Regions from separate parts of the Streptomyces sp. NBC_01298 genome, predicted to be linked through region 2. Evidence: riboswitches for the same ligand, from Rfam matches in the RefSeq annotation. Region 2 holds a riboswitch; the other holds the start of a gene.
What was found. Region 2 has a riboswitch for S-adenosylmethionine ahead of thrC (threonine synthase). Riboswitches for the same ligand answer to the same signal wherever they lie in the genome.

Region 1 (15,549 bases), 1.5 Mb from region 2:
CCTACGACGCGGGCGACCAAGTCGCCCTCAACCAGCCCTCCGGCAGTCGCCCGGTCGATCCGGACCGGCCCCTGGAAGTCACCGCCAAGAGCGGCGACGGCCGGATCACCGACGTGAGCGCCGTGGACACCCACGGACGCCGTCTGGCGGGCGAGTTGTCCGCCTCCGGCGACCGCTGGCACAGCACCGTCCCGATGGCCGCCGGCGTCCGCTACACCGTCCTCGTGAGCACCGAGGACGAGCGGGGCGCCCCCGGGCAGCGCACGCTCACCTTCGACACCACCCCGGCCCAGAAGGTCCTCAAGGTCGAATTCGGCCCGGACGAGGGCAAGTACGGCGTCGGACAGCCCCTCACGGCCGAACTCAACGAACCCGTGAAGGACAAGGCCGCCCGCGCCGTCATCGAACGGGGCCTGGTCGTCGACGCCCCGGCGGAGGCCGTGGGCGCCTGGCACTGGGTGGACGACAAGAAGCTCCACTACCGGCCCAAGGAGTACTGGCCCGCCAACACCACGGTCTCCGTACGGAGCAACCTGGAGGGCGTCAAGATCTCCGACGACCTGCACGGCGCCGCCTCCAAGCCGCTGAAGCTAGAGATCGGCGACCGCGTCGAGGTCACCACGGACGCCTCCTCGCACTACCTCACGTTCAAGCGCAACGGGGAAGTGATCAACACCATCCCGGTGACCACCGGAAAGCCGGGCTTCTCCACCCGCAACGGCGTCAAGGTGGTCCTCGGCAAGCAGTACTACGTCCAGATGCGCGGGGACACCGTGGGCATCGGCGGCAGCGAGTACTACAACCTGCCCGTCTACTACGCGACCCGCGTCACCTGGAGCGGTGAATACGTCCACGCCGCGCCGTGGTCCGTCGGCTCCCAGGGGTACGAGAACGTCAGCCACGGCTGCACCGGAATGAGCACGGGCAACGCCGCCTGGTTCTACGAGAACATCAGCGAAGGCGACATCGTCCGCGTCATCAACAGCATCGGCGACGACATGGACACCTTCGGCAACGGCTACGGCGACTGGAACATGGACTGGAAGGACTGGCGCGAGGGCAGCGCCCTCCTCAAGGGCACCCAGGACGGCCGCAGCCCGGTCGACCAGGCCCGCCTGCGCCCGCAGGTGTAACCACCGGGCCGGGAGCGCCGGGAGAGGGCGCGGCCGGGGCGCGGGTACCCGTACGGACCGTACGGGTACCCGCGCCCCGGTATGCGCCGCTACAGGGCCGCGCGGGCCCGTACGGGCCGTGTGGGGCCGCACGGGCCCCGTGAGGCTCCGCGGGCCCCGTGAGCCCCGCTACGCCGCCGACGAGAGCCGCGCGCGCAGCAGACCCGCCAGGGCCTGCGCGAAGTCCACCGGATCAACCGGAAGGGTGACCGCGGCGTCCGCGCGGCTCCAGGTGGCCAGCCAGGCGTCCTGCGGACGGCCCATCAGAAGCAGGACGGGCGGGCACCGGAAGATCTCGTCCTTGATCTGCCGGCACACCCCCATGCCCCCGGCCGGAACGGCCTCGCCGTCCAGCACGCACACGTCGATGCCGCCCGCGTCCAGCTCCTTCAGGACGGCCGGCAGCGTGGCGCACTCCAGGAACTCAACCGGCGGCAGGTCCGCGGCCGGCCTGCGCCCGGCAGCCAGCCGCACCTGCTCCCGGGTGCCCGCGTCGTCGCTGTAGACCAGAACCCGCGCAGTCGCCCGCATTTCGTTCCTCCACGTGTCCCGTGAATCACGTTGATGTTGCGCGGGATGCTACTCCGTCCGACCCGGTGTCAACATCGGTTCGCGCAGCCTCGCCCCGGGATCGCCCGCGGGCTTCCGCAGGGCGATCTGATGGGCCGTTCGGGCCTTGCACACGCCCCTGACACTCCGAACGGCACCCCCCGGGGTGAGGGCGGGATAAGGGACCGACATAATGTCGGTCGTGGCGACAGCAACGACAGTAGATACCGGGCACGCGCACCCGACGGTCAACAGGCCGAACCTCGTCAGCGTGGGAACCATCATCTGGTTGAGTTCCGAGCTGATGTTCTTCGCGGCCCTCTTCGCGATGTACTTCACCCTGCGATCCGTGACAGGCGCCGAGTACTGGACAGAACAGGCTTCGGCCTTGAATCTGCCCTTCTCGGCGACGAACACGACGATCCTGGTGCTTTCCTCGCTCACCTGCCAGCTCGGCGTATTCGCCGCCGAGCGCGGTGACGTGAAGAAGCTCAGGACGTGGTTCATCATCACGTTCGTCATGGGTGCGATCTTCATTGGCGGCCAGGTGTTCGAGTACACCGAGCTGGTCAAGCACGAGGGCATGAGCCTCTCGTCCGGTCCGTACGGCTCGGTGTTCTACCTGACCACCGGCTTCCACGGTCTGCACGTGACGGGCGGTCTCATCGCCTTCCTGCTGGTCCTCGGCCGGACGTACGCGGCCAAGAGGTTCACCCACGAACAGGCCACGTCGGCCATCGTCGTGTCCTACTACTGGCACTTCGTCGATGTCGTCTGGATCGGCCTCTTCGCAACGATCTACCTGATCAAGTAGCGAACACGTCGCCGGGCCGGTCCCGGCACTCCATCCAGACACACCGACGCAGAAGATCCTGACACCGGGGTAATCCGTGAAAAAGCTCTCCGCACGACGACGCCATCCGCTGGCGGCGGTCGTCGTTCTACTCTTCGCGCTGGCGGTTACCGGGGGGCTGTACAGCGCCTTCGCGCCCGCGGGCACTGCGAAGGCCGACGAAACCGTCCAGTCCCTCGCCATCGAGGAGGGCCAGAAGCTCTACGCCGTCGGCTGCGCAAGCTGCCACGGGACCGGCGGTCAGGGTTCCTCTGACGGCCCCAGCCTGGTTGGCGTCGGCTCCGCTGCCGTCGACTTCCAGGTCATGACGGGCCGTATGCCCGCCCAGCAGCCCGGCGCCCAGGTGCCGAAGAAGCCCGTCATCTACACCCAGGCGCAGACCGACCAGCTCGCCGCGTACATCGCGTCCCTCGGAGCCGGCCCGATCACGCCGGCCGAGAAGCAGTACGACCCGGCGGGTGCCGACATCGCGAAGGGTGGCGAACTGTTCCGCAACAACTGCGCGCAGTGCCACAACTTCACCGGCGAGGGCGGCGCACTGACGAACGGCAAGTACGCCCCCAACCTTGAGGGTGTCGAGCCGAAGCACGTCTACGAGGCCATGCTCACCGGCCCGCAGAACATGCCCTCCTTCCCCGACAGCACCATGCCGGAGAAGCAGAAGAAGGACATCATCGCGTACCTCCAGCACGTCAACGGCGAGAAGGCGACCAGCCCCGGTGGCCTCAAGCTCGGTGGCCTCGGCCCCGTCTCCGAGGGTCTCTTCGGCTGGGTCTTCGGACTGGGTGCGCTGATCGCTGTCGCCGTCTGGGTTGCGGCCCACACCGCTAAGGCCAAGAAGTCATGAGTAGCCAAGACATTCCCGTAGAGAAGCACCTGCCGAGCGAGCAGGGCGACACGCACCACGGTGCCGTGGCGGTACCGGACAGCGACCCGTTCGCCGACCCCGGTCTGCCGGTTCACCGGCCGCGGATCCAGGACATCGACGAGCGGGCCGCGAAGCGCTCCGAGCGCACGGTGGCCATGCTGTTCACGCTGTCGATGCTGGCGACGATCGCCTTCATCGCCTCGTTCGTGATCCTGCCGGTCGACAAGATCGTCTACATTTTCCCCATCGGGAAGGTGAGCGCTCTCAACTTCGCCCTCGGCGTGAGCCTCGGCGCGGCCCTCTTCTGCATCGGCGCGGGCGCGGTCCACTGGGCCCGCACCCTGATGTCCGACGTGGAGGTCGCCGCCGAGCGCCACGAGATCGCGGCCCCGCCCGAGGTCAAGGCGCAGGTCATGCAGGACTTCGCGGACGGTGCGCGCGAGTCGGCCATCGGCCGCCGCCCGCTGATCCGCAACACGATGTACGGTGCGCTGGCCCTGCTGCCGCTCTCCGCCGTCGTGATCCTGCGCGACCTGGGCCCGCTGCCCGAGGACAAGCTGCGCAAGACCATCTGGGCGAAGGGCAAGATGCTCATCAACCAGAACACGATGGAGCCGCTCCGCCCCGAGGACATCGGCGTCGGGTCGCTGACCTTCGCCATGCCGGAAGGCCTGGAGGAGGACGCACACGACTTCCAGACGCAGATCGCCAAGGCCGCCCTGATGATCGTCCGCATCCAGCCGGAGAACATCAAGGACAAGAAGGAACTGGAGTGGTCCCACGACGGGATCGTGGCCTACTCCAAGATCTGCACCCACGTCGGCTGCCCGATCAGCCTGTACGAGCAGCAGTCGCACCACGTGCTCTGCCCGTGCCACCAGTCCACCTTCGACCTCTCCGACGGCGCCCGAGTCATCTTCGGCCCGGCTGGTCACGCGCTCCCGCAGCTGCGGATCGGCGTCAATGACGAAGGTTTCCTCGAGGCGCTCGGCGACTTCGAAGAGCCCGTCGGTCCCTCTTTCTGGGAGCGCGGATGAGCACTGCCACTGACACCAAAGAGCGCAAGGCTCCGGCCGGCGAGCGCGTAGCCGACTGGGCCGACGGCCGGCTGGGCATCTACAGCCTCGCCAAGGCCAACATGCGCAAGATCTTCCCGGACCACTGGTCCTTCATGCTGGGCGAGATCTGCCTCTACAGCTTCATCATCCTCATCCTCACGGGTGTGTACCTGACGCTGTTCTTCCACCCGAGCATGAACGAAGTGCACTACGACGGTTCCTACATCCCCATGCAGGGTGTGGCGATGTCGGAGGCCTTCAAGTCGACCCTGGAAATCAGCTTCGACGTCCGCGGCGGCCTGCTCATCCGGCAGATCCACCACTGGTCGGCACTGATCTTCATCGCCGCGATGCTCGTGCACATGATGCGCGTCTTCTTCACCGGCGCCTTCCGCAAGCCGCGCGAGGTCAACTGGGTCTTCGGCTTCCTGCTGCTGGTCCTCGGCATGTTCACCGGTTTCACCGGTTACTCCCTGCCGGACGACCTGCTCTCGGGCACCGGTGTCCGCTTCATGGAGGGCGCCATGCTCTCCGTGCCGGTCGTGGGCACGTACCTGTCGTTCTTCCTCTTCGGCGGAGAGTTCCCCGGCGGCGAGTTCGTGGCCCGGTTCTACTCGGTCCACATCCTGCTGCTGCCCGGCATCATGATGGGCCTGCTGGTGGCCCACCTGATCCTGGTCTTCTACCACAAGCACACCCAGTTCGCGGGCCCCGGCAAGACCGAGAAGAACGTCGTCGGCATGCCGCTGCTCCCGGTCTACATGGCCAAGGCCGGAGGCTTCTTCTTCCTGGTCTTCGGCGTCATCGCGCTGATCGCGGGCATCGCCTCGATCAACCCGATCTGGGCGCTCGGCCCGTACCGCCCGGACCACGTGTCCACCGGTGCGCAGCCCGACTGGTACATGGGCTTCTCCGAGGGTCTGATCCGTGCCATGCCCGGCTGGGAGATCAACCTGTGGGGCCACACCCTCGTCCTGGGCGTGTTCATCCCGCTGGTCATCTTCCCGCTGGTGCTGGTCGTGATCGCGGTCTACCCGTTCATCGAGTCCTGGGTCACCGGGGACAAGCGCGAGCACCACATCCTGGACCGCCCGCGCAACGCCCCGACCCGTACGGGCTTCGGTGTGGCATGGCTGACGTGGTACGTCATCCTGCTGATCGCCGGTGGAAACGACATGTTCGCGCAGTACTTCCACCTGTCGATCAACTCGATCACCTGGTTCGCGCGCATCGGGTTCTTCGTCGGCCCGGTCATCGCCTTCGTCATCACCAAGCGGATCTGCCTCGGCCTCCAGCGCCGGGACCGGGACAAGGTGCTGCACGGTCGCGAGACCGGCATCATCAAGCGCCTGCCGCACGGTGAGTTCGTCGAGGTCCACGAGCCGCTCTCGCAGGGCAAGCTGCACACGCTCACCTCGTACGACCAGTACAAGCCCGCCGAGATCGGCCCCACGGTCGACGAGAACGGTGTCGTGCGCAAGGTGAACCCGCTGGAGAAGCTCCGCGTCAAGCTCAGCAAGGGCTACTACGCGGAGAACAACCAGATCCCGAAGCCCACGGTCGAGGAGTACAAGGAGATCCAGAGCGGCCACGGCCACCACTGATCTCCCGCGTCACGGCTTCACGCGCTTCACACGTTTCACGCGGTACGCACCACGCATGACTGCTTGAGGGACTGATTTCGGTCAGTCCTGGTGTCGCCACGGTGAGAGCCCCGTCCAGTGTCTGGACGGGGCTCTTTGCCGTCCCCGGGGCTGGATAGGCTGAAGCCCTTCCCATTCGACGTGGAATCCTCGATGAGCAGCAGGAGCGGACCATGAACCTGGTGACCCCGGCAGGCGGCGACAGCGTGGCGGCCCGCGGCTGGCCGGGCCTTCTGGACGCCCTGCTGACCGGCCGGGACCTCGGCGCCGACGACACGGCCTGGGCCATGGACCGGATCATGCGCGGGGAGGCCACCGACGCCCAGATCGCCGGCTTCGCCGTCGCGCTGCGGGCCAAGGGGGAGACCGTGGCCGAGATCAACGGCCTGGTCCGCGCCATGTACGAACACGCCAACCTGATCGAGGTGCCGGGCCGGACGGTGGACATCGTCGGCACCGGCGGCGACGGGGCCAAGACGGTCAACATCTCCACGATGTCGGCGATCGTGGTGGCCGGTACGGGCGCCAAGGTGGTCAAGCACGGCAACCGGGCCGCGTCCTCCGCGAGCGGCTCCTCGGACGTCCTGGAGAAGCTGGGTGTCAACCTCGACCTCACCCCCGCGCGGGTCGCGGAGGTCGCCGAGGAGGCCGGGATCACCTTCTGCTTCGCGGTGAAGTTCCATCCCGCCCTGCGGCACGTGGCGGCGGCCCGCCGCGAGCTCGGCATCCGCACCACCTTCAACTTCCTGGGCCCGCTGACCAATCCGGCGCGGGTCCGCGCGCAGGCCACCGGTGTGGCCGACGCGCGGGTGGCCCCGATCGTCGCGGGCGTCCTGGCGGAGCGGGGCTCTTCGGCGCTGGTCTTCCGCGGCGACGACGGGCTCGACGAGCTCACCACCACGGCGACCTCCCGGGTCTGGTGGGTCCGCGACGGCGAGGTCCGGGAGCAGGGCTTCGACCCGCGCGACATCGGCATCCCGCTGGTGGACGTCTCGGCACTGGGAGGCGCGGACGCCTCGTACAACGCGGACGTGGCCCGGCGCCTGCTGGCCGGCGAGACCGGCCCGGTGCGTGACGCGGTGCTCCTGAACTCGGCGGCGGCGCTGGTCGCTCTGGACCCGGGTACGGGCACCCTGGAGGAGCAGCTCGCCGCCGGTGTCGTGCGGGCGGCGGAGTCGGTGGACTCGGGCGCGGCCCGGGACGCGCTGGCCCGCTGGGTGGCGGCGAGCAACGCCTAGCGGATCCGGAGCCGGACCGTTCCGACGGGATCCGGCCAAGATCCGGCACTGACCCCGGTCCGCCATGTGGACCGGGGTCTTGCGTTCGGATGATCGTGTGGCAGGATGCTCCTCAGGTCACGAGTGACAGCGTTTAGGCCCCGGCTTGCTGTCCGGCAACCCTCCTTCCGTGGCGGGGTGCCCCGGGTGATGACCAGGTCGTAGGCAGTGAGGTCTACGGCAAGCGCGGATCCCTCGAAACCAGGGGTCCTGGTCTTCTGAGGAGCGTTTTCCGTGAGCAAGCGAATGCGATAGGGCGACTCCGCCCCTTCTTCACCCCTCGGAACAGGGTCACTTCCGCGTACCCGCAGCACAGCTGCCGCCTACGACGGCCGATCCGCGTTCCGGGGCACTCCCGTACCCCGAACGGCCGCAGAGCCGTAGCCGTGTCGGCGGACGGGCCCACCGAAGCCATTCACACCTGCCTGCCGGGAGATACCGCCATGTCCGCAACCCTGAACGCCGCCGTCACCGTCAGCGCCGCCACCTTCGACCCTGCCTGTGCCGAGCCGCTCGCGGTCCTCGGCCGTGAGGTCACCGTGCCGCTCGTCACCGGCGGCGAGGTCACCTACGCCGCCCTCGACTACGCGGCCAGCGCCCCGGCGCTGCAGCGGGTCTGGGACGACGTGGCCGCGTACGCCCCGTACTACGGCAGCGTCCACCGCGGCGCCGGGTACCTCTCGCAGCTCTCCACCGACCTGTTCGAGCAGAGCCGGGTCACCGTCGCCGAGTTCCTCGACTGCCGGCCCGCCGACCAGGTGATCTTCACCCGGTCCACCACCGACTCGCTCAACCTGCTCGCCGCCGTGCTCCCGGCCGACTGCCAGGTCTTCGTCTTCGAGACCGAGCACCACGCCTCGCTGCTCCCGTGGACGAAAGCGCAGGTCACCTACCTCAACGCCCCCCGCACCCCGGACGAGGCCGTCGCCACCCTGGAGCGCGCCCTGGCCGACCGCGACCCCTACGGCCCGGCGCTGGTCTGCGTCACCGGAGCCTCCAACGTCACCGGCGAGCTGTGGCCCGTCAAGGAACTCGCCGCCGCCGCGCACGCCCACGGCGCCCGCATCGTCTTGGACGCCGCCCAGCTGGCCCCGCACCACCCCGTCTCGGTCCAGGACCTCGACGTGGACTGGGTCGCCTTCTCCGGCCACAAGCTCTACGCCCCCTTCGGCTCGGGCGTGCTCGCCGGCCGCGCGGACTGGCTGCGGGAGGCGGAGCCGTACCTCGCGGGCGGCGGCGCCTCCCGCAAGGTGGCCCGCCGCGAGGACGGCGGCGTGGACGTCGAGTGGCACACCACCGCCGCCCGCCACGAGGCCGGCTCCCCGAACGTCATCGGCGTCTACTCCATCGCCTCCGCCTGCAAGGCGCTGAACGAGGCCGGCTTCGAGAACCTCGTCGGCCGCGAGCGGCACCTCATCGCCAAGGTCCGCGAAGGCCTCGCCGAGGTGCCGGCGGTCCGCGTCCTGTCCCTCTTCGGCGACGACGCCCCGCGCGTCGGCGTCATCTCCTTCGTCGTCGACGGCTGGAACAGCTCGCACTTCGCCGCCGCGCTGTCCGCCGAGTACGGCATCGGCGTCCGCGACGGCCTGTTCTGCGCCCACCCGCTGGTCCGCACCCTGCTCGGCAGCGAGCCGCAGGCCCAGGGCGAGTGCGGAGCCCCGGAGGCGGCCCCGGGGGAGCGCTCGCTCAACGCGATCCGCGTCAGCTTCGGCGCCGGCACCCCCGACGAGCACGTCGAGCGCTTCGTCCGCGCGGTCAAGGAGCTCGTCGCGGACGGCGCCAAGTGGCAGTACCGCACCGAAGAGGGCCGCTGCGTCCCGGCCGTCTGACAGGCCGCGGGGCATGACTTACTGGGACCCGATACCGATCGTCCGGGCCTGCGTCCCCGGTGAGCCGCTACCCGGCAACGCGCACTGGGTACCGGCGTACAGCCCACCGTGGGGTGCATGGCCGGACGCGTGGGCGCGGCGTGACTGGCGCAATGTGCCGGGGCCGTTCTACGGGGCGGGAACCGACACGTGCTGGGTGGGGCGCGAGGTCGCGCCGGCCCACGTGCTCCACAACGACGATTCCGGTGACGAGTTCGTCTACCGGCAGCCGCGCGACGCCCAGGAGACGTACCGGGTGATCGCCGCGGCGTTCCAGGATCCGATGGCGGGCTACCAGTGCGACGGCGACGAGCGCTGGACGCCGGAGCTGGTCCGTCAGTGGTGGAGCGAGCGGGGCCGCGTCCGGGAGTTCCGGCTAGAGAACGGCCGCCCCGCCCTGCCGGGCGAGGCGCTGCCCGAGCTCTGAACCGCTACGCGTCCAGGCCGATCGCGAAGGCCGCTTCCAGGTCGTGCTGGGAGTACGTGCGGAACGCCACGTGGGTGTCCGTCGCCTCGACGCCCGGGATCTTGCTGATGCGGCCGGGGATGATGTCGGCCAGGTCCTCGTGCCGGGACACCCGGACCAGTGCGATCAGGTCGTAGGTGCCGGTGACCGAGTAGACCTCGCTGACGCTGTCCAGTGCGGCGATGGCCTCGGCGATCTCGGGGATCCGGTCCACGCTGGTCTTGATGAGCACGAGTGCGGTGATCACGGTTGGCTGTCTCCCTCGACGGCAGTCACTGGTCGACCCACTCTAGTCCCACCCCGGTAGCGGACCCACGCGTAGAGGAAGCCCACCGAGAAGCCCACGACGTGGGCCAGATAGGCGACTCCGGGCCCGCTCGCCGCCCGGTGCGCCGCCAGCCACTGCAGGCCGAACCAGAACATCAGCACGATCCACGCGGGGAAGCGCAGCGGCAGGAAGAACAGGAACGGGAACAGGCTCGTCACCCGCGCCCTGGGGAAGAGGTACAGGAAGGCCCCCAGGACCGCGGAGATGGCCCCGGAGGCTCCGACCAGGGTCTGGTCGGAGGAGGCGTAGGCCGCCGCGTACGCCGCCAGGGCCAGGTAGCCCGTACAGACGTAGAAGCAGAGGAACACCGCCCGGCCCATGCGCCGCTCCGTCATCGCCCCGAAGACGTAGAGGAAGAGCATGTTGCCCAGCAGGTGCAGCCAGCTCCCGTGCACGAACAGGGCCGTGAGGGGAGTGAGCGCCGCCCGGCCCGAGCCGGTGAACAGCTCGTCGGGGACCACGCCCCAGCGCCGGAAGTACGCCGTCCCGTTGGCGAGCAGCTGGTCGCCCGTCCCGTAGACCGGGTTCAGCCCCGACGCCGGGCTCAGGATGAACACCACGCAGCAGCCCGCGATCAGCGCATGGGTGATCACCGGGCCCCGGGCGGCCTCGCGTACGGCCTGCCACCTTACGATCATGCGACCGAGCATGACCCAGCCGGGCCCACCGGCGGGTGCGGCAGGCCGTAGGGTTACGAGCTACGCACGCACGCACGTACCCGTGACGACACGGGCGGGTGTACCGCGCGCGTTCGTGTAAGCGATAGAAGGATAGAAGGAGAGAGCGGCCTGATGACGGTTCCCCTGCCGACCGACACCACCCGGTGGCGCTGCACCCTGTGCGGCAACCTCACGCGTTTCGACGTCACCCGTTCGTCGAAGGTCGTGGAGTACGTCCACCTGGACCTCGCCGGGGAGCCCAAGGTCGAGGAGCGCGAGGTGGTCAATGAGACCATCGAGTCGGTGCGCTGCCGCTGGTGCAACGCGGTGGACCAGATCGAGCTCGTGGACAGGCCGGGCGCGGACTCCTGAAGGAGCCCCGCCCGCAGGTGAATGACGGTAGGGGTGACGGATTGTGGAGCCAGCAAGCGGCGCTGAGCCGGCCGACGCGGCCGGTGACGCCGCCGAGGCGCTCGACCGCCCACTGCCGGAAGGCGTGCGGCGCCGGGTCGTCGCGCTCGTCTCGGACGCCTTCGGCGGGCTGACGGTCGCGGACCTCCCGGCGCAGCTGCGCCAGTACGCCCGTTTCACCCCGTCCCGGCGCGCCAAGTTCGCGGGCAACGCCATGGCCACGGCGGTGGAGAGCGACCCCGTCTTCCGGGGCAGGGTCGCCGAGAAGTTCCGTGAGGCGCAGGCCGACCTGGCCTCCGCCCTGGAGTCGGGCGCCCCGCCCGCCGCCGCCGATCCGCTGGACGTGGCGGCCGCCGCGTACGTGCTGCGGCCGGCCGGCTGGGTCAAGCTGGTCGCCGCCGCGGGCGAGGAGGCGCAGCGCGCCGACGCCGAGCGGGTCGACGAGGAGGCCCGCCGCGAGATGGGGCGGCTCCGCGAGGAGCTGGCCCACGTACGGGAACTGCAGCGCACGGGTGTCGACCATGTGCGGGCCGAGCTGGACGCGGCGCGCAAGGAAGCGGAATCGCTTCAGCGCAAGCTGCGCAGCGCCCTGAGCGACGTCAAGCGGGGTGACGCCGCCCTGCGCAAGATCAACGCGGAGGTCGACGGCATCCGCGCCGAGGCGGCCGCGCAGGTGACCAGCGCCGAGAGCGAGACCCGGCGGCTCAAGTCCCGCCTCGCGGAGGTGGAATCGGCGCTGGAGACCTCCCGCCGGGCCACCCGCGAGGGGCGCAGCATCGAGGACATGCGGCTGCGGCTGCTGCTGGACACCGTGCTGGACGCGGCCGCGGGACTGCGCCGGGAGCTCGCGCTGCCGCCTCTCTCCACCCGGCCCGCCGACACGGTGGAGGCGGTGGAACCGGGCCGGATGACCCCCAAGGACATCGCGGCGCGCGCCCTGTCGGAGACCGACCCGGCGCTGCTGGACCAGCTGCTGGCGCTCCCGCAGGCCCATCTGGTGGTCGACGGCTACAACGTCACCAAGACCGGCTACCCGACGATGCCGCTGGAGAAGCAGCGGCTGCGGCTGCTGGGCGGGCTGTCCATGCTCGCCGCGCAGACGGGCGCCGAGATGACCTGTGTCTTCGACGGGGCGGAGCTGGCGGCCCCCGTGCTGCTCGCGCCGCCGCGCGGAGTGCGGGTGCTGTTCTCGAAGGCGGGGGTGACGGCGGACGAGCTGATCCGCCAGCTGGTGCGCGCCGAACCGTCCGGCCGTCCGGTGGTCGTGGTCTCCACGGACCGGGAAGTCGCCGACGGGGTGGCCAAGGTCGGGGCCCGGCCCGTGGCGTCCGCCTTGCTGCTGAAGCGGCTTTCGCGCGTTTCGTAACTGCTGGCGCATATGCCGGAATTGGCATGTGATCGGGGGGACGGACCGTCAAGTCGCCGACACGGAGCGTGCACTGTAGGTAAAGAACCTGGTCGGAGAGCGATTTTTTTGCCGACAGGATTTGAACTGATCACAGAAGGGTCACTAGGGTCAGTCAAACCTTCGTGCGGTAATTCACTCATTCGGGGTGATGGCGAAGGTGTCGCCGAGTTTTTTCTTGGACGGATTGCGTTCTTCGGCGGCTCTAGGAAGAAGGAGCTCGCCTTCGTGGCGTCCCACCGTCGACCCAAGCAGCCGACCCGCATGCGCACGACCGTGCTCGGCGTCACCGCGGCAGCCGCCGTGGTCCTCTCGGGGCAGGCCGCCAACGCCGCCCCCGCCAAGCCGACCAAGGACGAGGTCAAGGCCAAGGTCGACGCCCTCTACGAAGAGGCCGAGCAGGCCACCGAGAAGTTCAACGCGGCCAAGGAACACCAGGACAAGCTCGAAACCGAGATCGGGCAGCTCCAGGACCAGGTCGCCCGCGGCCAGGCCGACCTCAACACGCTGCGCGGCACCCTCGGTTCGATGGCCAGTGCCCAGTACCGCAGCGGTGGCATCGACCAGTCCCTCGCGCTCTTCCTCTCGGCGGACCCGGACAGCTACCTCGACAAGGCCTCCACCCTGGAGCAGCTGAGCGGTCAGCAGGTCGACGCGGTCCACAAGATCCAGGCCAAGCAGCGCACCCTCGCGCAGCAGCGCCAGGAGGCCGCGGGCAAGCTCACCGACCTCGACGCCACCCGCAAGGAGCTCGGCGACAAGAAGAAGGCCTCCCAGGACAAGCTCGCCGAGGCCCAGGCGCTCCTCAACACCCTGACCGCCCAGGAGCGGGCGCAGATCAAGGACGAGGACTCGCGCGCCAGCCGCGGAGCCGGCGAGCGCGTTCCCAACCTCGGCAACGTGAAGCCCTCCGGCCGGGCCGGAGCCGCCCTCGCCGCCGCCAAGACCAAGATCGGCAGCGCGTACATATCCGGGCACGAAGGCCCGAACACGTTCGACTGCTCGGGTCTGACCCAGTGGGCGTACAAGCAGGCCAACGTGTCGATATCGCGCACCACCTTCACGCAGATCAACGACGGCACCCGGATCGGCAGGAGCCAGCTCCAGCCGGGCGACCTGGTGTTCTTCTACGGCGACCTGCACCACGTCGGCCTGTACGCGGGCGGCAACACGGTGCTGCACGCCTCGAACCCGCGCAGCGGCGTCAAGTACGAATCGATCGACAACATGCCGTTCCAGTTCGGCGTGCGCGTCGGCTGACGCCCCCTCCGCCACACAGGGTCCGACCGGACGCGCCGAACACCGCCCATCCGGGCGAATTACGAGGCCCCGCTCTGACCACACGCCCCGCCGGTGACCTGCGTCTCCGACGGGGCGTCACTGTGCGTGCCCACCGGAGGTCGTTGGCCGGTGCCCTTCCGCGCGGCTACTGTCTGCCAGCGCGGAACCCCGGCACACGGCCGTCCACGGAGGGCGGACCCGGGTCCCGCTCAGCAGGAGGGAGCGGTTTCACGTGGCGTCCCATCGCCGGTCCGGGCCCAGCGCCCTCGACCGGAACACCAAGGTCACCGTCCTCACCGCCGCGGCGGCGGGAGCGGCGGCTCTCATGTCGGGCGCACCCGCCGGTGCGGCCCCCGGCCTCCCGCAGGAGCCCTCCGCGGGCACCCGCGCCCAGGTCGACCGGCTCTTCGAAGAGGCCGAGCAGGCCACCGAGCGCTTCAACCAGGCGGGCGAGCGGGCCGGCCGGCTCCGCACCGAAGTCGACCGGATCCAGGACGCGGTGGCCCGCGGACAGGACCGCATCAACACCATGCGCGGAGTGCTCGGCGCCTACGCCGGAGCCCAGTACCGGGCCGGCGGCATGGACCCCGCCGTCGAGCTGATGCTCTCCGACGACCCGGACGACTACCTCGCCAAGGCCTCCGCGCTCACCCGGCTGTCCGGCCGCCAGGCCCGCCAGCTCGAGGAACTGCGCTTCGAGCAGGGCCGGCTCGGCCAGGAACGCCGGGAAGCCTCCCGCAAGCTCTCCGAACTCGACGCCCTGCGCGCCGACGTGGCGAGGGAGAAGCGTGCCGTCACCGCCAAGCTCGCCGCCGCGCGCCGGCTGCTGAACGCGATGCCCACGCGGGAGCGCGCCGACTTCGACCGGGCCTCGCGCTCCGGCGGCCGCCCCGACGCCCTGCCGGACCTCCCCGACGCCGCGGCCTCCGGGCCCTCGTCCGGGCGCGCCATGACCGCCGTGATGGCGGCCCGGTCGGCCGTGGGGCGGCCCTACGTCTGGGGGTCCACCGGTCCCTCCGGCTTCGACTGCTCCGGGCTGATGGTGTGGTCGTACCGGCAGGCGGGCGTCGCCCTGCCGCGCACCTCGCAGGCGCAGCGGCACGCCGGGCGGCGGGTCTCCCTGTCGGAGGCGCGCCCGGGGGACCTGGTGACGTACCGCTCGGACGCCAGCCACGTCGGCATGTACGTCGGCAACGGCCAGGTGGTGCACGCCCCGTACCCGGGGGCGCGGGTGCGGTACGACCCCGTCGGGATGATGCCGGTGTCCTCGGTGACCCGGCCCTGAGAGCGGCGCTGCGTACGATCGGGTGATGTTCCCGGTTCTGGGCGGTACCGCTCGTCGGTGCTCGCGCGCGCTGACGCTGGTGCTGCTCTGCCCGCTGTTGTGCGTGCCGCTCGCGGGGTGCGGGTCCGAGTCCGTGACCCCTTCCGTGTCGGCTTCGGCGGATCCCGTGGAACGGGACGTCCGGCGGGCCGTCGCCGACTGGTCGGCGGCCCCGCCCGCGGCCCTCGCGGCGATCCCGCTGGAGGGATGGTCGTACGAGGTCTCCGCGGTCCGGGTGGACGGCGTACGGGCCTTCGCGCGCGCCCAGCTGCGCTACCGGCTGACCGGCTACGATGCCGCCCCGGCCGGCTCCGCCCGCGAGGTGGAGCTCACCCGGGCCGGCGGCTCCTGGGCGGTGGCCGCCGACCGGCCCGCCCCCGGAGCGCT
Region 2 (15,549 bases):
GCGTCGGAACGGGACCGCGTGGAGCGACGCGGCGGTCACCTATATTCATCTCATGTGACTTGAGTCACAGAGAGCAAGATTTGTTGACCCTGTGTACCTGCCGCACAGCTCACTGTGATTCAGTGGACGGGACACCGCAACGAAGCGCCGATGACAAACCTGGAGTTGCTGTCGAGGTCTCGGGGAGAGCGAGCAATGGAGACCGAGTCGGAGCCGTACGTCCGTCTTGCGACCCTGCGGCAGCTGCACCGGGTGGTGGCCGAGCTCAATACGGCCCGGAGCCTGGCGGACACCCTGCAGACCGTCGTGGACGGCATCGTCCTGGGTCTCGGCTACGAACTCGCCTGTGTCAACCTCGTTCGCCCCGACGGTGATCTGGTCGTCGCCGCCTTCGCGGGCGACCCCGCCGCCGAAGCCCTGATCACCGGCCGCGTCGGCTCGCGAGCCTCCTGGGAACGCCGTCTCACGATGGGCGAGAACTGGGACGGCCTGCGCTTCATCCCGCACACCGAGGGCTGGGTCCTCGTCGAGGACGACGTCCCGCAGTGGCACACCGAGGGCCCCGATCCGCGGTTCGAGGACGAGTGGCACCCCGAGGACCGGCTCTACGCACCCATGTACGCCTCCGGAGGCGAGCTGCTGGGCGTGGTCTCCGTGGACCGCCCGCGCAACGGCCGCCGGCCCGGCGCCTGGGGCCGCGAAGCGCTCCAGATGTACGCCTTCCAGGCCGCGATTGCCATCAGCAACGCCCGGCTCCGCGCGAACATGCAGCGGGCCCTGGTACGGCTGGAACGTGAACAGCAGGCCCTGCGGGCCAGTGAAGAGTCGTTCCGCCAGGCCTTCGAGTACGCCCCGAGCGGCATGGCGATCGCCGAGATGGGCGGCGACCAGCACGGCCGCCTGCTGCGTACCAACGACGCGCTGTGCCGGCTGCTGGGACGGCCCGCCTCCGTGCTGCGCCGGTACTCCTTCTCCGACCTCGTGCACCCCGAGGACATCGGCACCCTGCTGCGCACCTCCGCCGAGGGCGGCCGCGCCGAGCTGAGGCTGGGGCGGCGCGACGGTACGTACGTCTGGGTCTCGCTGCGCAACTCCGTCGTCGCCGACGCCGCCGACGGGCCGCGCTTCCTGCTCACCCACGTCGAGGACATCGAGGAACGCAAGCGGCACGAGCTGCAGCTCGCCCACCGCGCCAGCCACGACTCGCTGACCGGCCTGCCCAACAGCGCCGAGCTGCGCTCCCGGCTCGGGGCCCGGCTCTGTCGCCGCCCGCAGTCGGTGCGCGCCACCGCCGTGGAGGCGCTGGACGCGGCCTTCGAGACCCGGCCCTCGGTGGAAGGCGGCCCCGGCGGGCACGGCGAGCACGGGTTCCGGCCCGACGGCTTTCCCGAGCCCTTCGAGTTCCCCGGCGGCATGGGCGGCCCCGGTGGCATGGGCGGCGGCTCGCCCGCGGGGGGTCCGTACGACCACCACGTGCACACGGTCGCGCCGGCGACCGACATCGACGACGGTACGAAGGGGCTCGCGGTGCTCTTCTGCGACCTCGACGGTTTCAAGTCGATCAACGACCGGTTCGGGCACCACACCGGTGACGCGGTCCTCATCGAGGTGGCCCGGCGGCTGACGACCGGGGTCCGGGACGGGGACACGGTGGCCCGGCTGGGCGGTGACGAGTTCGTCGTCCTCGCCGACGGGCTGGGCGCCGCCGACGCCGCCGACCTCGCCGTGCGGCTGCGCAACGCGATCATCCCGCCGATCCGGGTGGACGGCCGGGCGGTCCGCGTGGGAGCCAGTTTCGGCATCGGCTGGGCGAGCTGCGGCATGTCGGCCGACGAGGTGCTGCGCTCGGCCGACCAGCGCATGTACATCGAGAAGCGCTCCCGTTCGAAGGCGCACCGCAGGGCCGGGTAAGCTCTCGGGCCGCCCGTGGGCGCACCTGTTCGGGGTAGGCTCCCCGGGGTCGAAAGGAGTGACCTGCGATGACGACGCCCGCGAACCACGGCCCGAACAACGGGGCGAACCAGCCCGAGGATGACGACCCGTTCGGCTACCTCTACGAGGACGGACAGGCCGCGGGGGCCACCCCGCCCGGGCAGGGCGGCGGGTACGGCTACCCGGGACCCGGGGCCGGCAGCCAGCCGGGCGTGCCCCGGACCTCGTACAACCAGGTCCGCACCGTCGGTGACCGGCCCTACGGCGGCCAGCGCGGGCCGGTGCCCTATCAGCAGGGCCCCCCGCAGCAGCAGGCCTACCAGGCCCAGTACCAGGCCCCCGAAGCGCTCCAGGCGGGCGGCTACGGCGTTCCGCCGCAGCAGCAGCCCCCGCAGTACACCCAGTCCCTGCCGCTGCCGGGCTCCGGCGGCGGCCACGGTGGCGGCGGGTCCAGCCGCAGGGGCATGCTCATCGCGGCCGTCGCGGTGGTCGCCGCGGTGGCGATCGGCATCGGCGCGGCGGTGATCTTCGGCAAGAAGGACGACGCCGACAAGGGCAAGAACACGGCGAACACGGGCCAGAGCCCGTCGGCACCCGCCCCGACCCCCTCGGGCCAGCCGAGCAACTCCGCGCCGGTGGACGCCCCCCTGCCCAAGGGCGACGCGGGCGGCTCCGGCATGGTGATCAGCGGCGGCGCGCAGCTGGATGGCACGGTGAAGGGCGCGGAGAGCGCGAGCGGCCAGTACGTGGGCAACTTCAACCAGCCGGGCGCGGCGGTCACCTGGACGCTGGACCTCCCCAAGGGGGGCACCTACCGGCTCTACGTGCGCTACGGCATCCCGGGTGAGGACGCCAACGCCACCCTCGCGGTGAACGGCAAGCCCAACACCTCGCCGCTGAACATGCGGAACTTCGCGAAATCCCCCCAGGGTGACTGGGAGAAGGGCTGGCAGACCACCTGGGGCCAGGTGACCCTCAAGGAGGGCACCAACACGGTCAAGCTGTCGTGTGAGTCCGGCAACAAGTGCCAGGTCAACATCGACAAGCTGTGGCTCCAGAAGGGCTGAGCGGCAGCGAGAAGGCGTCCTAGCCCTCCGTGACCTTCACCGACCCCCGTACCTCCTCGTAGGTGCGGGGGTCGAAGTCTCCCGCCGTGGGGGCCGCGACCGTGGCGGCCGAGAGGGCCACCGCTCGGGTCAGGCGGTCCGGCCAGGCCAGGCCTTCGGTGAGGGCCGAGAGGAGGCCCGCGACCGCGGAGTCGCCGGCGCCCGTGGGGTTGCCCGCCAGGGCGCGGGGCGGGGCCGCGCGCCAGGTGCCGGCGGAGGTGGCGGCGAGGAGTCCGGCCGGGCCGAGCGAGGTGACCACCGCGTGGGCCCCGCGGCGGCGGGCGTCCCGGGTGGCGGGGAGCGGGTCGCGGGAGCCGGTCAGCTCCGCGAGCTCGGCGGCGTTCGGTTTGATCACGTCGGGGCGGGCCGCGACCCCGCGGCGCAGGGCTTCGCCGCTGGTGTCGAGGAGGACGGGCACGCCGGCCGTGCGGGCCGCCCGTACGAGGGTGGCGTAGGCCCCCACGGGTACGCCCGGGGGCAGGCTGCCGCACAGGGCCACCGCGCGGGCGCCGCCCGCCAGCAGGGCCTCGTAGCGGGAGAGGAACCCGGACCACTCGGCGGCGGTGATCAGCGGGCCCGGTTCGTTGAACTGCGTGGTGTCCCCCGAGGCCTCGTCGACGACGGCCAGGGTGCGCCGGGTGGTGCCCGCGCAGGGGACCAGCTCGTCGCGGACGCCGGGGGAGCCGGCGAGCAGCTCGCGTACGAGGGTTCCCGTGGGGCCGCCCGCGAAGCCGGTCGCGGTGACCTCGTGGCCGATCGCGGCGAGCACGCGGGCCACGTTCAGGCCCTTGCCGCCGGGGCGTTCGGTGACCTGGGTGACGCGGTGGGAGGCGTGCGCGAGCAGGCGCGGTACGCGGTAGGTGACGTCGAGCGCGGTGTTGAGCGTCACGGTCAGGATCATGGCGGGCCCCGGTCTCGGTGTGTGCGGCCTCGGGCGGGGCAACAGCATGCCAAACGGAGAAGCGGTCGGCCCAGTACCCCGGGCCGACCGCTTTTGTGGGAGATCCCGGGTCAGTTGCCCGCCGCGAGCGGGTTCACGATCCATTCGCCGCGCCGCATGACGCCCCGGACGTCGAAGGCGGAGTCGAGGACGACGAGGTCCGCGTACTTGCCGGGCTCCAGCGAGCCGACCTGGTCGTAGACGCCGATCAGCTTGGCCGGGTTGGCGGAGATCGCCTGGACCACGGACTCGACGGGGAGCTTGTCGAGGGTGACCGACCGCTTGAAGGCGGTGTCCAGGGTGAGCGTGGACCCGGCGATGGACCCGCCCTCGACGAGGCGGGCGACGCCCTCCTTGACCTCCACCTCCAGCGGGCCGAGGTGGTAGATCCCGTCGCCGAAGCCGGCCGCGTCCATCGCGTCGGTGATCAGGGCCACCCGGTTCGCGCCCGCGTGGTGGAAGGCCAGCTCCAGCATGGCCGGGTGCAGGTGGGTGCCGTCGTTGATCAGCTCGACGGTGACCCGCTCGTCCTCCAGCAGGGCCGCGATGGGGCCGGGGGCGCGGTGCTCCAGGCCGGGCATCGCGTTGTAGAGGTGGGTGGCCACGGTCGCGCCGGCGTCGATGGCCTCGCAGGTCTGCTCGTACGTGGAGTCCGTGTGGCCGATCGCCGCGATGACCCCGTGCTCGGCGAGCAGCCGTACGGAGTCCAGGCCGCCGGGGAGCTCGGTGGCGAGGGTGAACATGCGGGCGGCGCCGTGCGAGGCGTCGATCAGCTTGCGGACCTCGGCCGGGTCGGGGTCGCGCAGCAGGTCTTCCTTGTGCGCGCCCTTGCGGCAGGGGTTGATGAAGGGGCCCTCGAAGTGGATGCCCGCGATGTCGCCCTGCTGGGTCAGCTCGGCGAGCAGTCCGGCGCGGCGGGCCAGTTCGTCCAGGTCGCCGGTGACGGTGGAGGCGACCAGGGTGGTGGTGCCGTGCTCGCGGTGGGTCCGTACGCCCTTGAGCACCTCCTCGGCGGTGCCGGAGGTGAAGGAGGCCCCGCCGCCGCCGTGGTTGTGCATGTCGACGAAGCCGGGGACGATCAGGCACCCGGTGAGGTCGACGACGGCCGCGTTCTCGTCCGCGCTGCCGGCGATGCGCTCGCCGTCGACGATGAGGCGTCCGCCCTTGACGATGCCCGTGGGCAGCACCACGTCGGCGCCGGAGAGAACGGTGCTGCGGCCCACATGTGCGCTTCCGGACATCAGGCAGGTACCTCCGTGGCGAGTAGATCCCAGGCGAGCAGCCCTGCACCCAGGCATCCGGCGGTGTCCCCGAGGGCGGCCGGAACGATGTGGGGCAGCCGCTGGAACGTCACGCGTTCCTCGACGGCCGTCCGTAGTGGTGTGAACAAGGTTTCCCCGGCCTCGGCCAGTCCGCCACCGATGATCAGCGTGCGCGGGTCCAGCAGGGTGATCGCGGTGACCAGCCCGTCGGCCAGGGCGCCGATGGCGGCGAGCCAGACCTCCCGGGCGCGCTCGTCGCCGGATTCGACGGCCTTGGCGCAGTCCGCGGCGTCCGCTTCGGGGTCGCCGGAGGCGGCCGCCCAGGCGCGGCTGACGGCGGAGGCGGAGGCGAGGGTCTCCAGGCAGCCGCGCTGGCCGCAGCCGCAGGCGGGTCCGCCGGGGCGGACCACGATGTGGCCGATCTCGCCCGCGTACCCGTGCGCGCCGGCCTCGATGCGGCCGGCGATGCCGATGGCTCCGGCGATGCCGGTGCCGAGGGGGACGAACAGGAAGCGGTCGGCGCCGCGGCCCGCGCCGATGCGGCCTTCGGCGAGTCCGCCCGTGCGGACGTCGTGGCCGAGCGCGACCGGGATGCCGCCGAGGCGTCTGCCGAGCAGTTCGCGCATCGGGACGTCGCGCCAGCCCAGGTTCGCCGCGTAGACGGCGATCCCGTTCTCGGCGTCGACGATGCCGGGGACGGCCACGCCGGCCGCGGAGGCGGTGGTGTGGAAGCGTTCCCGGCCGAGGTCGAGGAGCTCGGCGGCGAAGTCCTGGATCGTCTCGACGACGGCTTCGGCGCCCCGCTCGCGGCCGGTGGCGCGGCGCGCTTCGTGGAGCAGGGTGCCGTCGGCGGCGACGAGGGCGGCCTTCATCCCAGTGCCGCCCACATCGAGGGCGATGACGTGTTTCACGGGTTTCACGGGTGACAGTCTCGCGTGATCGGAGGGCAAAGGTCTAGTCCACTGAGAGGGATTGTTGAGTGGCCATACAAATTAGGGACCTTCGTCGGCGGACGGGCCGGTACGCGGGCCCGTACGGGGGTCCGTACGCGGGTCCGTACGTGCGTGCGTACGCGGGTCCGTGCGTGTGTGCGCGTGCAGGCCGTGTGCACGTTTGGGGTCGGATGTTGACCAGGATCAAAAGTGGTGTAGACCTTTACGCGAATCGTACGGAACAACCTGGGGTGGAACGAGAACTGTGAAGGCCCGAACTGTCCAGGCCAGAAGGCTGAACCTCGCCGCGTCCGGCCTCGCACTGTGCCTGACCACGGTGACGCTGACCGGCTGCGGCGCCGTGTCGGGCGTCACCGGGGACAACGAGGTCACCCTGAAGGTCGTGGCGGCCGACTACGGGGACAAACCGGAAAACTCCTCCAAGCCCTACTGGAAGGACCTCGCCGCGGCCTTCGAGAAGCGCAACCCCGGCATCAAGGTCCAGGTCGAGGTCTACTCCTGGGAGGAGGTGGACGCCAAGGTCGCCGAGATGGTCAAGGCCGGCGAGGCCCCCGACATCGCGCAGATCGGCGCCTACGCCGACTACGCCGCCGACGGCAAGCTGTACACCGCCGACGAGCTGCTCTCCGTGAACACCCAGGCCGACTTCCTCGATCCGCTCGCCGAAGCGGGCAAGGTCCGGCGCGATCAGTACGGCATGCCCTTCGTGGCCAGCACCCGGCTGATGTTCTACAACGAGAAGCTCTTCGCCGACGCCGGCATCATCCCCAAGGACGGCAAGACCCCCTGGCGCCCCAAGAGCTGGGCCGATCTGGAATCGGCCGCCAAGAAGCTCAAGGCGGACGGCGTCCCGACGCCCATCGCGCTGCCCCTGGGCCGCGAGGAGGCGCAGGCCGAGACGATGCAGTGGCTGCTCGCGGGCGGCGGAGGCTACGCCGACAACGAAGACCAGTACGCGATCGACTCCCCGAACAACATCGCCACCCTGGAGTTCCTGCGCGACGACCTCGTCGGCGCGGGTCTGACCGGCCCCGTCGAGCCGGGCAAGCTGAACCGCCAGGCCGCCTTCGACTCCTTCTCGCGCGGCGAGGTCGGCATGCTCAACGGGCACCCCACGCTGCTCAAGCAGGCCGCCGCCAAGGGCGTGAAGTACGGCATGATCCCCATGCCGACCTCCGACGGGGTCAGCCACCCCACGATGGGCGTCGCCGACTGGGTGATGGCCTTCAAGGCCGGCCACCAGACGCAGTCCGGGAAGTTCCTGGACTTCCTCTACGAGGCCGAGAACGTGACGGCCTTCACCGAGAAGTACGACCTGCTGCCGGTGACCACCAGCGGCTCCCGGGCGATGGACGCCTCCACCGGGTCCTCCTCGGCGGAGCTGAAGACCTTCCTGCACGCCCTGCCCAACGCGCGGCTCTACCCGGTGGGCAAGAAGTCCTGGGCGACCGTGAGCGAGGACATCAAGAAGAACATCGGCAAGGCCGTGCAGCCGGGCGGGCAGCCCGCGAAGATCCTGGCGGACCTGGCGGAGGCCGGGCGCAAGGCGGATCCGCGCTGATCCGTGCTGACCGGCGCTGACCGGCACTGATCCGTGCCGACCCGAGCAGCCCCGCGCCGACCCGCGCGGGGCTGCTCCCGGTCGGGCGGGCGCTGTCGGAGGGCGGAGTTAACCTGGCCGTATGACGGACGCGGACGAGAGGCCGCCCGCCGGGCTGAGCCCCGACGAAGCGGCCGTACTGGCCTACGAGGCCCGCACCTGGCCCGGCCCGGGCGCCAAGGAGCGGGCCATAAGGGAAGGACTGGGGATGCCCCCGGTCCGGTACTACCAGCTGCTCAACGCGCTGATGGACGATCCCAGGGCGCTGCGGCACGCCCCCGGCACCGTCAACCGCCTGCGGCGCATCCGGGAGGCCCAGCGGGCCCGGCGGTAGCGCCCGAGGCCCGGGCATCGCCCGCGCCGTAGCCGTGGCCCGGCTGGGCCGTTAGGGTCGTGCGTATGGGGAGCCATCCGCACGATCTGCCGATGCCCGTCACCACCGCCGGACGCGAGGGACTCGAAGCCCTCCTCCGCGCACCGCGCCGCTCCGTCGTCGCCCTCGACTTCGACGGCACCCTCGCCGACATCGTTCCCGACCCCGACCAGGCACGGGCCCACCCCGGAGCCGTTCCCGCGCTCGCCGCGCTCGCCCCCGAGGTCGGCTCCATCGCGGTCGTCACCGGCCGGCCCGCCGGGGTCGCCGTCCGCTACGGGGGCTTCGCCGGGGTCCCCGGACTCGAACACCTGGTGGTCCTCGGCCACTACGGAGCCGAGCGCTGGGACGCCGTGAGCGGCATCGTGCACGCTCCGGCCGAGCATCCGGGGGTCGCGGCGGTCCGGGCCGAGCTGCCCGGGTTCCTGGACGCGATCGGCGCGTGGCGCGGGACGTGGATCGAGGAGAAGGGCCAGGCACTGGCCGTCCACACCCGCCGCGCGGCGGACCCGGAGGCGGCCTTCGCGGCCCTGCGCGAGCCCCTGGCGGGGCTGGCGGCCCGGCACGGCCTGATGGTCGAGCCGGGGCGGGCCGTACTGGAGCTGCGGCCGCCGGGCATGGACAAGGGCGTCGCGCTCACGGAGTACCTCGCGGAGGTGGGGGCGCAGGCCGTGCTCTACGCCGGGGACGACCTGGGTGACCTCGCGGCGTACTCGGCGGTGGAGAAGCTGCGCGCCGGCGGGATGCCGGGGCTCCTGGTCTGCAGTGGCTCGGCGGAAGTCCCGGAACTCGCCGCCCGCGCGGACCTGACCCTGTCCGGCCCGTCGGAGGTAGTCGCCTTCCTGTCCGCCCTGGCAGCGGCACTGACCGAGCCCGCACCTTCCTGACGCGGCGCCGCGAAGCCGGGGAGGCCCGCCAGGGCCGAGCCGTGCGAGCGGTGCGTCAAGAAGGAGAGGGGTCGCGCAGGGCGTTCAGCTGGGCCGTGAGCCATGGGGCCGGGGGGAGGGCCGTGGCTGCCGCCGCCAGGCGTTTCGTGCGGTCCGCGCGTTCCGCCGACGGCATGGAGAGGGCGGCGTGCAACGCCTCCGCCGTCGCCGTCACGTCGTACGGGTTCACCGTCAGCGCGTCCGCGCCCAGTTCCTCGTACGCGCCCGCCCCGGTGGACAGCACCAGCGCGCACCCCGCCTCCGAGACCACCGGGATCTCCTTGGCGACGAGGTTCATGCCGTCCCGTACGGGATTGACCAGCGCCACGTCCGCCAGCCGGTACACCGCCAGCGATCGCGCGAAGTCGTCCTCGACGGAGACGATCACCGGCCGCCAGTCGTCCGTACCGAACTCGGCGTTGATCTCCGCGGCCAGCTCCCGCACCGACTGCGTGTACTCCCGGTAGACGGCCAGGTCCTGCCGGGACGGATAGGCGGAGGCCAGGTGGACCACCTCCTCCTGCCACCCGGGGTACGTGGTCAGCAGCTCCCGGTAGGCCAGCAGCCCGCGCAGGATGTTCTTCGACAGCTCCGTCCGGTCCACCCGCGCGATCGTCCGCAGGTCGCCGACCTCCGCCCGCAGCGCCGCGAGCTTGTCGTCCACCTCCGGCCGGTGCGCGAGCGCGCGCAGCTCGTCCCCGTCCACGCCGAGGGGGTAAGCGGTGACGTGCGTGAACCGGGCCTGCCCGGGCCGGTCCCCGTCCGCGCTCCTCCCGCGGTGCTGCACGCCGCGCTCGGGACCGTCCGGAGCCGATGCCCGCGCGAGCCCGTGCACGTCGTCGGCCACCGCGCCGCTGATGAAGTTGTCCGCCCACTCCCGGGTGTGGAACCCCAGCCGGTCCGCCCCGAGCATCCCCCACACCAACTGGCTCCGGATGTCCTGCGGAAGCATCCCCAGGAAGTCCCGCGAGGCCCACGGAGTGTGCGTGAAGTGCCCGATCCGCAGGTCCGGGCGGAGCTCCCGGAGCATTCCGGGGGCCAGGGCCAGGTGGTAGTCCTGGATCAGGACGGCCGCGTCCTCGGCCGCCTCCTCCGCGAGGGCCGCCGCGAAGGCCTCGTTGTACGTGACGTACGAAGCCCAGCGCCGCCGGAACTCCGCGTCGAAGACCGGCTCGCGCGGGATCTCGTACAGGTGGTGGTGGAGGAACCACAGCACCGAGTTCGCGATGCCGTTGTACGCGTCGTCGTAGACCGCCGGGTCGATCGAGAGCATCCGTACGCCCGGCTCGCAGACCCCCTGCCGTACCGCCTCCCGGTCCGCGTCCGACAGCGCCGCGCAGATCCACAGCGCGTCCGGCTGCTCCGCGAGGGCGGCGGAGAGCCCGGAGACGAGGCCGCCCCCGCCGCGGCGGGCACTGAGCGTGCCGTCCGCGGCGAGGGCGTAGGAGAGGGGGCCGCGATTCGCGGCGACGAGCACCTGGGAAGCCATGCGGCGAACCTAGCCCGCCTCGCCTCCGGTCAAACGTCGGTGCCTGCGCGTACGCCGGACCGAGAGGAAGACCACACCGCCGAGTGCGGCGAGCGTGGCGGCCGCCGTCCCCTCAGCCGGAGCCGCGTCGGGGGTTACGCCACGCGGCGGCGCGCGTACTCCTCGATGTCCCGCATCGGCGGCCGTTCCTCGGTGTCCACGGTGTAGGTGTGCGGTACGAACCCCTGCGGGCCCCGCTCGAACTGTGTCAGCTCGGGGCGTACGAGGTGTCCGCGCGAGAGCCGGACCTGCGCCGTGCGGTAGATCGCCGCGGCCATCCGGCCCAGGGCCTGGCCGTCCTGGTGGCGGTGCAGCCGCACGCCCACGTCCACCTGGGCCAGCGCGTCCAGCCCGGCGGTGTGCAGCGCGTCCACCAGCAGGCCCAGCTCGACCCCGTAGCCCACGGGGAACGGCAGCCGTTCGAGGAGCTCGCGGCGTACGGCGTACTCGCCGCCCAGCGGCTGGACGAAGCCGGCCAGCTGCGGCCAGTGCAGGTTGAGCAGGGGCCGGGCCACCAGCTCCGTGACCCGGCCGCCCTGGCCGTGGGCCCTGGCGGAGGCGAGCCCGCCGGGCTCCTGGCCGTGGGCCCTGGCGGAGGCGAGGCCGCCGGGCTCCTGGCCGCCGAGTTCCGGACCGCCGAGCTCCGGGCCGAGCGGGCGGTCGTACATCGCCTTGACGAACCGCACGTCCGGCTCGGTCAGCAGCGGGCCGACGATTCCCGAGACGAAGGCCGACGAGAAATCGCGCAGGTCGGCGTCCACGAAGCAGACGATGTCCCCGGTGGTGGCCAGCAGCGAGCGCCACAGCACCTCGCCCTTCCCGGGCAGCGCCGGGATCCGCGGCAGGACCTCGTCGCGGTGCACCACCCGGGCCCCGGCCTTGGCCGCGACCTCCGCGGTGCGGTCGGTGGAGCCCGAGTCGATCACGACGAGCTCGTCCACCAGGGGCACCGGCAGCCCCTCGATCAGATCGCGCCGGATCACCTCGACGATCTCGCCGACCGTGGCCTCCTCGTTCAGCGCCGGCAACACCACGCTCACCGTGGTCCCCGCTGCCCGCTTGGCCGAAAGCAGCTGGCCGAGCGGTCGGTCGGCGGCGGACCAGGAGCGGTCTGCCAACCAGCGCTCCACCTCTTCCAGCACCTTCAGCACTCCCTGTTCCATCACGGGTTCTACACGGGTTCGACACGGGGATCATCACTCGTTTGGACCGAAATGTGATCCATCTCGCGGTTCGGACGGCTGTCTCAACCCCCCGGACCTTCGGTTACAGTCTTGAACAACGCGATGGCCCACCGCATGCCGGGGGGCCCGCGTACAAACGCACCGGCGCGCCACAGAGCGCGTGTGCCGGTGCCATACCGCTCATCCAGAGGGGCAGAGGGACACGGCCCGTTGAAGCCCCGGCAACCCTCCAGTCGGTTCTCGCGATCGCGCATTCCAGCGCCGCCAGCGAGGTCCCCGGCTAGGGAAGGTGCCAAATCCGTCTCATGGCGAAGTGCGCCATGGGGAAGATGAGGAGAAAGGGCCTCGCCATCATGGCTGCACAGTCTGTCGCAACCTCTGCCGAAACCGTTGAGAACATCGCTTCGGGTACCTCCGTCGATCTCGGTCCCGCCACCGGCCTTTCCTGTCGTGAGTGCGGTACCCGCTTCGAGCTCGGCCCGATCTTCGCCTGCGCCGAGTGCTTCGGACCGCTCGAAGTCGCCTACGAACTGCCCCTGGGCGACCCGGAAGCCCTGCGCGCCGCCATCGAGGCCGGCCCGAACAACATCTGGCGCTACGCGCCGCTGCTGCCCGTCCCGGCGGACGTGGCCTCCAAGCCGAGCCTGAACCCCGGCTTCACCAAGCTCGTGGACGCGGCCAACCTGGCCAAGGAGCTCGGCTTCACCGGCAAGCTGTACGTCAAGGACGACTCCGGCAACCCGACGCACTCCTTCAAGGACCGCGTCGTGGCCATCGCCGTCGAGGCCGCCCGCGCCTTCGGCTTCACCACCCTCTCCTGCTCCTCCACCGGCAACCTGGCCGGCGCCGTCGGCGCCGCGGCCGCCCGTGCCGGCTTCCGCTCCTGCGTGTTCATCCCGCACGACCTGGAGCAGGGCAAGGTCGTCATGGCCGGTGTCTACGGTGGCGACCTGGTCGGCATCGAGGGCAACTACGACGACGTCAACCGCTTCTGCTCCGAGCTCATCGGCGACCCGCTGGGCGAGGGCTGGGGCTTCGTCAACGTCAACCTGCGCCCGTACTACGGCGAGGGTTCCAAGACCCTGGCGTACGAGATCTGCGAGCAGCTCGGCTGGCAGCTGCCCGACCAGATCGTCATCCCGATCGCGTCCGGCTCGCAGCTCACGAAGATCGACAAGGGTCTGCAGGAGCTGATCAAGCTCGGCCTCGTCGAGGACAAGCCGTACAAGATCTTCGGCGCCCAGGCCGAGGGCTGCTCCCCCGTCTCGACCGCCTTCAAGGCCGGTCACGAGGTGGTCCGCCCGCAGAAGCCGAACACCATCGCCAAGTCGCTGGCCATCGGCAACCCGGCGGACGGCCCGTACGTCCTGGACATCGCGCGCCGCACCGGCGGGTTCGTCGAGGACGTCAACGACGAGCAGGTCGTCGAGGCCATCAAGATCCTCGCGCAGACCGAGGGCATCTTCGCCGAGACCGCGGGCGGCGTGACCGTCGGCGTGACGAAGAAGCTCGTCGAGAACGGGCAGCTCGACCCCGCGCTGACCACCGTGATCCTGAACACCGGTGACGGCCTCAAGACCCTGGAGGCGGTGGCCGCCGACAGTGGCCAGACCGCCACGATCCGCCCGAGCCTGGACGCGTTCCGCGCCGCCAACCTCGCCTGATTCCTCCCCCTGCACACCGGAAAGGCAGTAGCGCCATGAGCGTCAACGTCCGCATCCCCACCATCCTGCGCACCTACACCGGCGGCCAGGCCGAGGTCTCCGCCGAGGGCGCGACCCTCGAAGAGGTCATCCAGTCCCTGGAGACGAGCCACCCCGGCATCGCCGCGCGCGTCCTGGACGACCAGGGCAAGCTGCGCCGCTTCGTCAACGTCTACGTCAACGACGACGACGTGCGCTTCGAGGGCGGGCTGCAGACGTCCACCCCGGACGGCGCCGGCATCTCGATCATCCCCGCCGTCGCGGGTGGCTGCTGAGCCTTCGGCCGAGCCATTGGCTGAGCCTGCGCGGCACCTCGTGAGACCTCGCGGAAACTGAATTGCCCCCTCCGTTAAGAAACGGAGGGGGCAATTCTGCTTGGTTGGGCGCGGTAGAGTTGGGGAAGTCCCCTCCGCTGTTCTTGCCCGCCGCATATGAGCGGGCCGCGTGAGGGTTGACATTGAGTCAACATGCAAGTGCGCTATGGGTCGTTGGCGTGGTTTGTCCGGCCCGAGTTGCCCTGGAATATTCCAGGTTTTCACCCTATTTCAATCTTTCGCTGTGTCCAGAATTCTCGTCGGAATGACCTGTTGCAGACAGCAGCGGTGCGGATACATTCAGCCCCGGTCGAGGCGTTCCGGCGCAAGTTCTGACCCGGGACCGCGAAGTGCGGTCCTGCGCAAGGGCCAGTAATAGGGGAGTTAGGCATGGCTCAGGGCACCGTCAAGTGGTTCAACGCGGAGAAGGGCTACGGCTTCATCGCGGTCGACGGTGGTGCGGATGTGTTCGTCCACTACAGCGCCATCCAGATGGACGGGTACCGCACCCTTGAAGAGGGTCAGCGGGTCGAATTCGAGATCTCGCAGGGCCAGAAGGGTCCGCAGGCGGACATGGTCAAGCTCGCCGCCGGCTAGTCCGACCGCGATCGACCACCGACACGTACGCGGTCACGCACGGCGGCCGCGCACGACGGCACAACGGCATATGTACGAGGGGCCCACATCCTGGACACGGGATGCGGGCCCCTCGTGCGTGGCGGCTCCGGAGCCCTTGCGGCGTCCGGCTGTTCATCCCGGGTTGCCCGAAGCCGCTTGCACTCGGGGGGGTCGAGTGCTAATCATTGGCGTTAGCACTCTCCTGGTGAGAGTGCTACCTATACGAGGACCGGGTCAGTGAGGCCCGCAGGGTCCGGCGGGAAGAAACCGCCGGGCACGCAGGCCGTCCGTCGCGGGCGCGGGCGCGGTCCGGGAGCAATCCACCGCTGTCCGGGAGGACCACTTCAGATGGCCAAGATCATTGCGTTCAACGAGGAGGCCCGGCGCGGTCTCGAGCGAGGCATGAACCAGCTCGCCGACGCCGTCAAGGTCACCCTTGGCCCCAAGGGTCGCAACGTCGTCCTTGAGAAGAAGTGGGGCGCCCCCACGATCACCAACGATGGTGTCTCCATCGCCAAGGAGATCGAGCTCGAGGACCCGTACGAGAAGATCGGCGCCGAGCTGGTCAAGGAAGTCGCCAAGAAGACGGACGACGTCGCCGGCGACGGTACGACCACCGCCACCGTTCTCGCCCAGGCGCTCGTCCGCGAGGGCCTGCGCAACGTGGCCGCCGGTGCGAACCCGATGGCCCTCAAGCGCGGTATCGAGAAGGCCGTCGAGGCCGTCTCCGCCGCCCTGCTGGCGCAGGCCAAGGACGTCGAGACCAAGGAGCAGATCGCTTCTACGGCCTCCATCTCCGCCGCCGACACCCAGATCGGCGAGCTCATCGCCGAGGCCATGGACAAGGTCGGCAAGGAGGGCGTCATCACGGTCGAGGAGTCGCAGACCTTCGGCCTGGAGCTCGAGCTCACCGAGGGCATGCGCTTCGACAAGGGCTACATCTCGGCGTACTTCGCCACCGACATGGAGCGCATGGAGTCGTCCCTCGACGACCCGTACATCCTGATCGTCAACTCCAAGATCGGCTCGGTCAAGGACCTGCTGCCGCTCCTGGAGAAGGTCATGCAGTCCGGCAAGCCGCTGCTGATCATCGCCGAGGACGTCGAGGGC

Region 1: it holds a riboswitch for S-adenosylmethionine, as region 2 does, so the genes downstream of both, OG730_RS29775 (aminotransferase class V-fold PLP-dependent enzyme) here and thrC (threonine synthase) in region 2, are expected to answer to the same signal.

The regions. Positions count from the first base shown of each region.
Region 1 covers NZ_CP108414.1:6,543,859-6,559,407, forward strand. Annotated here, with positions in the region: gene OG730_RS29740 (L,D-transpeptidase) at 1-1,133, shown strand, start outside; gene OG730_RS29745 (DNA-binding transcriptional response regulator) at 1,302-1,703, opposite strand; gene ctaE (aa3-type cytochrome oxidase subunit III) at 1,915-2,535, shown strand; gene qcrC (cytochrome bc1 complex diheme cytochrome c subunit) at 2,612-3,421, shown strand; gene qcrA (cytochrome bc1 complex Rieske iron-sulfur subunit) at 3,418-4,479, shown strand; gene qcrB (cytochrome bc1 complex cytochrome b subunit) at 4,476-6,104, shown strand; gene trpD (anthranilate phosphoribosyltransferase) at 6,317-7,381, shown strand; SAM riboswitch class IV at 7,497-7,613, shown strand; gene OG730_RS29775 (aminotransferase class V-fold PLP-dependent enzyme) at 7,864-9,249, shown strand; gene OG730_RS29780 (hypothetical protein) at 9,263-9,715, shown strand; gene OG730_RS29785 (Lrp/AsnC family transcriptional regulator) at 9,720-10,001, opposite strand; gene OG730_RS29790 (rhomboid family intramembrane serine protease) at 9,998-10,720, opposite strand; gene OG730_RS29795 (hypothetical protein) at 10,874-11,113, shown strand; gene OG730_RS29800 (NYN domain-containing protein) at 11,154-12,518, shown strand; gene OG730_RS29805 (C40 family peptidase) at 12,786-13,817, shown strand; gene OG730_RS29810 (C40 family peptidase) at 14,071-15,123, shown strand; gene OG730_RS29815 (hypothetical protein) at 15,149-15,549, shown strand, end outside.
Region 2 covers NZ_CP108414.1:5,080,108-5,095,656, forward strand. Annotated here, with positions in the region: gene cdgB (diguanylate cyclase CdgB) at 196-1,911, shown strand; gene OG730_RS23110 (CBM35 domain-containing protein) at 1,980-2,999, shown strand; gene OG730_RS23115 (1-phosphofructokinase family hexose kinase) at 3,019-3,939, opposite strand; gene nagA (N-acetylglucosamine-6-phosphate deacetylase) at 4,050-5,219, opposite strand; gene OG730_RS23125 (ROK family protein) at 5,219-6,151, opposite strand; gene OG730_RS23130 (extracellular solute-binding protein) at 6,438-7,754, shown strand; gene OG730_RS23135 (DUF3263 domain-containing protein) at 7,876-8,127, shown strand; gene otsB (trehalose-phosphatase) at 8,193-9,053, shown strand; gene OG730_RS23145 (alpha,alpha-trehalose-phosphate synthase (UDP-forming)) at 9,109-10,581, opposite strand; gene OG730_RS23150 (glucosyl-3-phosphoglycerate synthase) at 10,716-11,762, opposite strand; SAM riboswitch class I at 11,982-12,140, shown strand; gene thrC (threonine synthase) at 12,158-13,468, shown strand; gene OG730_RS23160 (MoaD/ThiS family protein) at 13,504-13,782, shown strand; gene OG730_RS23165 (cold-shock protein) at 14,212-14,418, shown strand; gene groL (chaperonin GroEL) at 14,788-15,549, shown strand, end outside.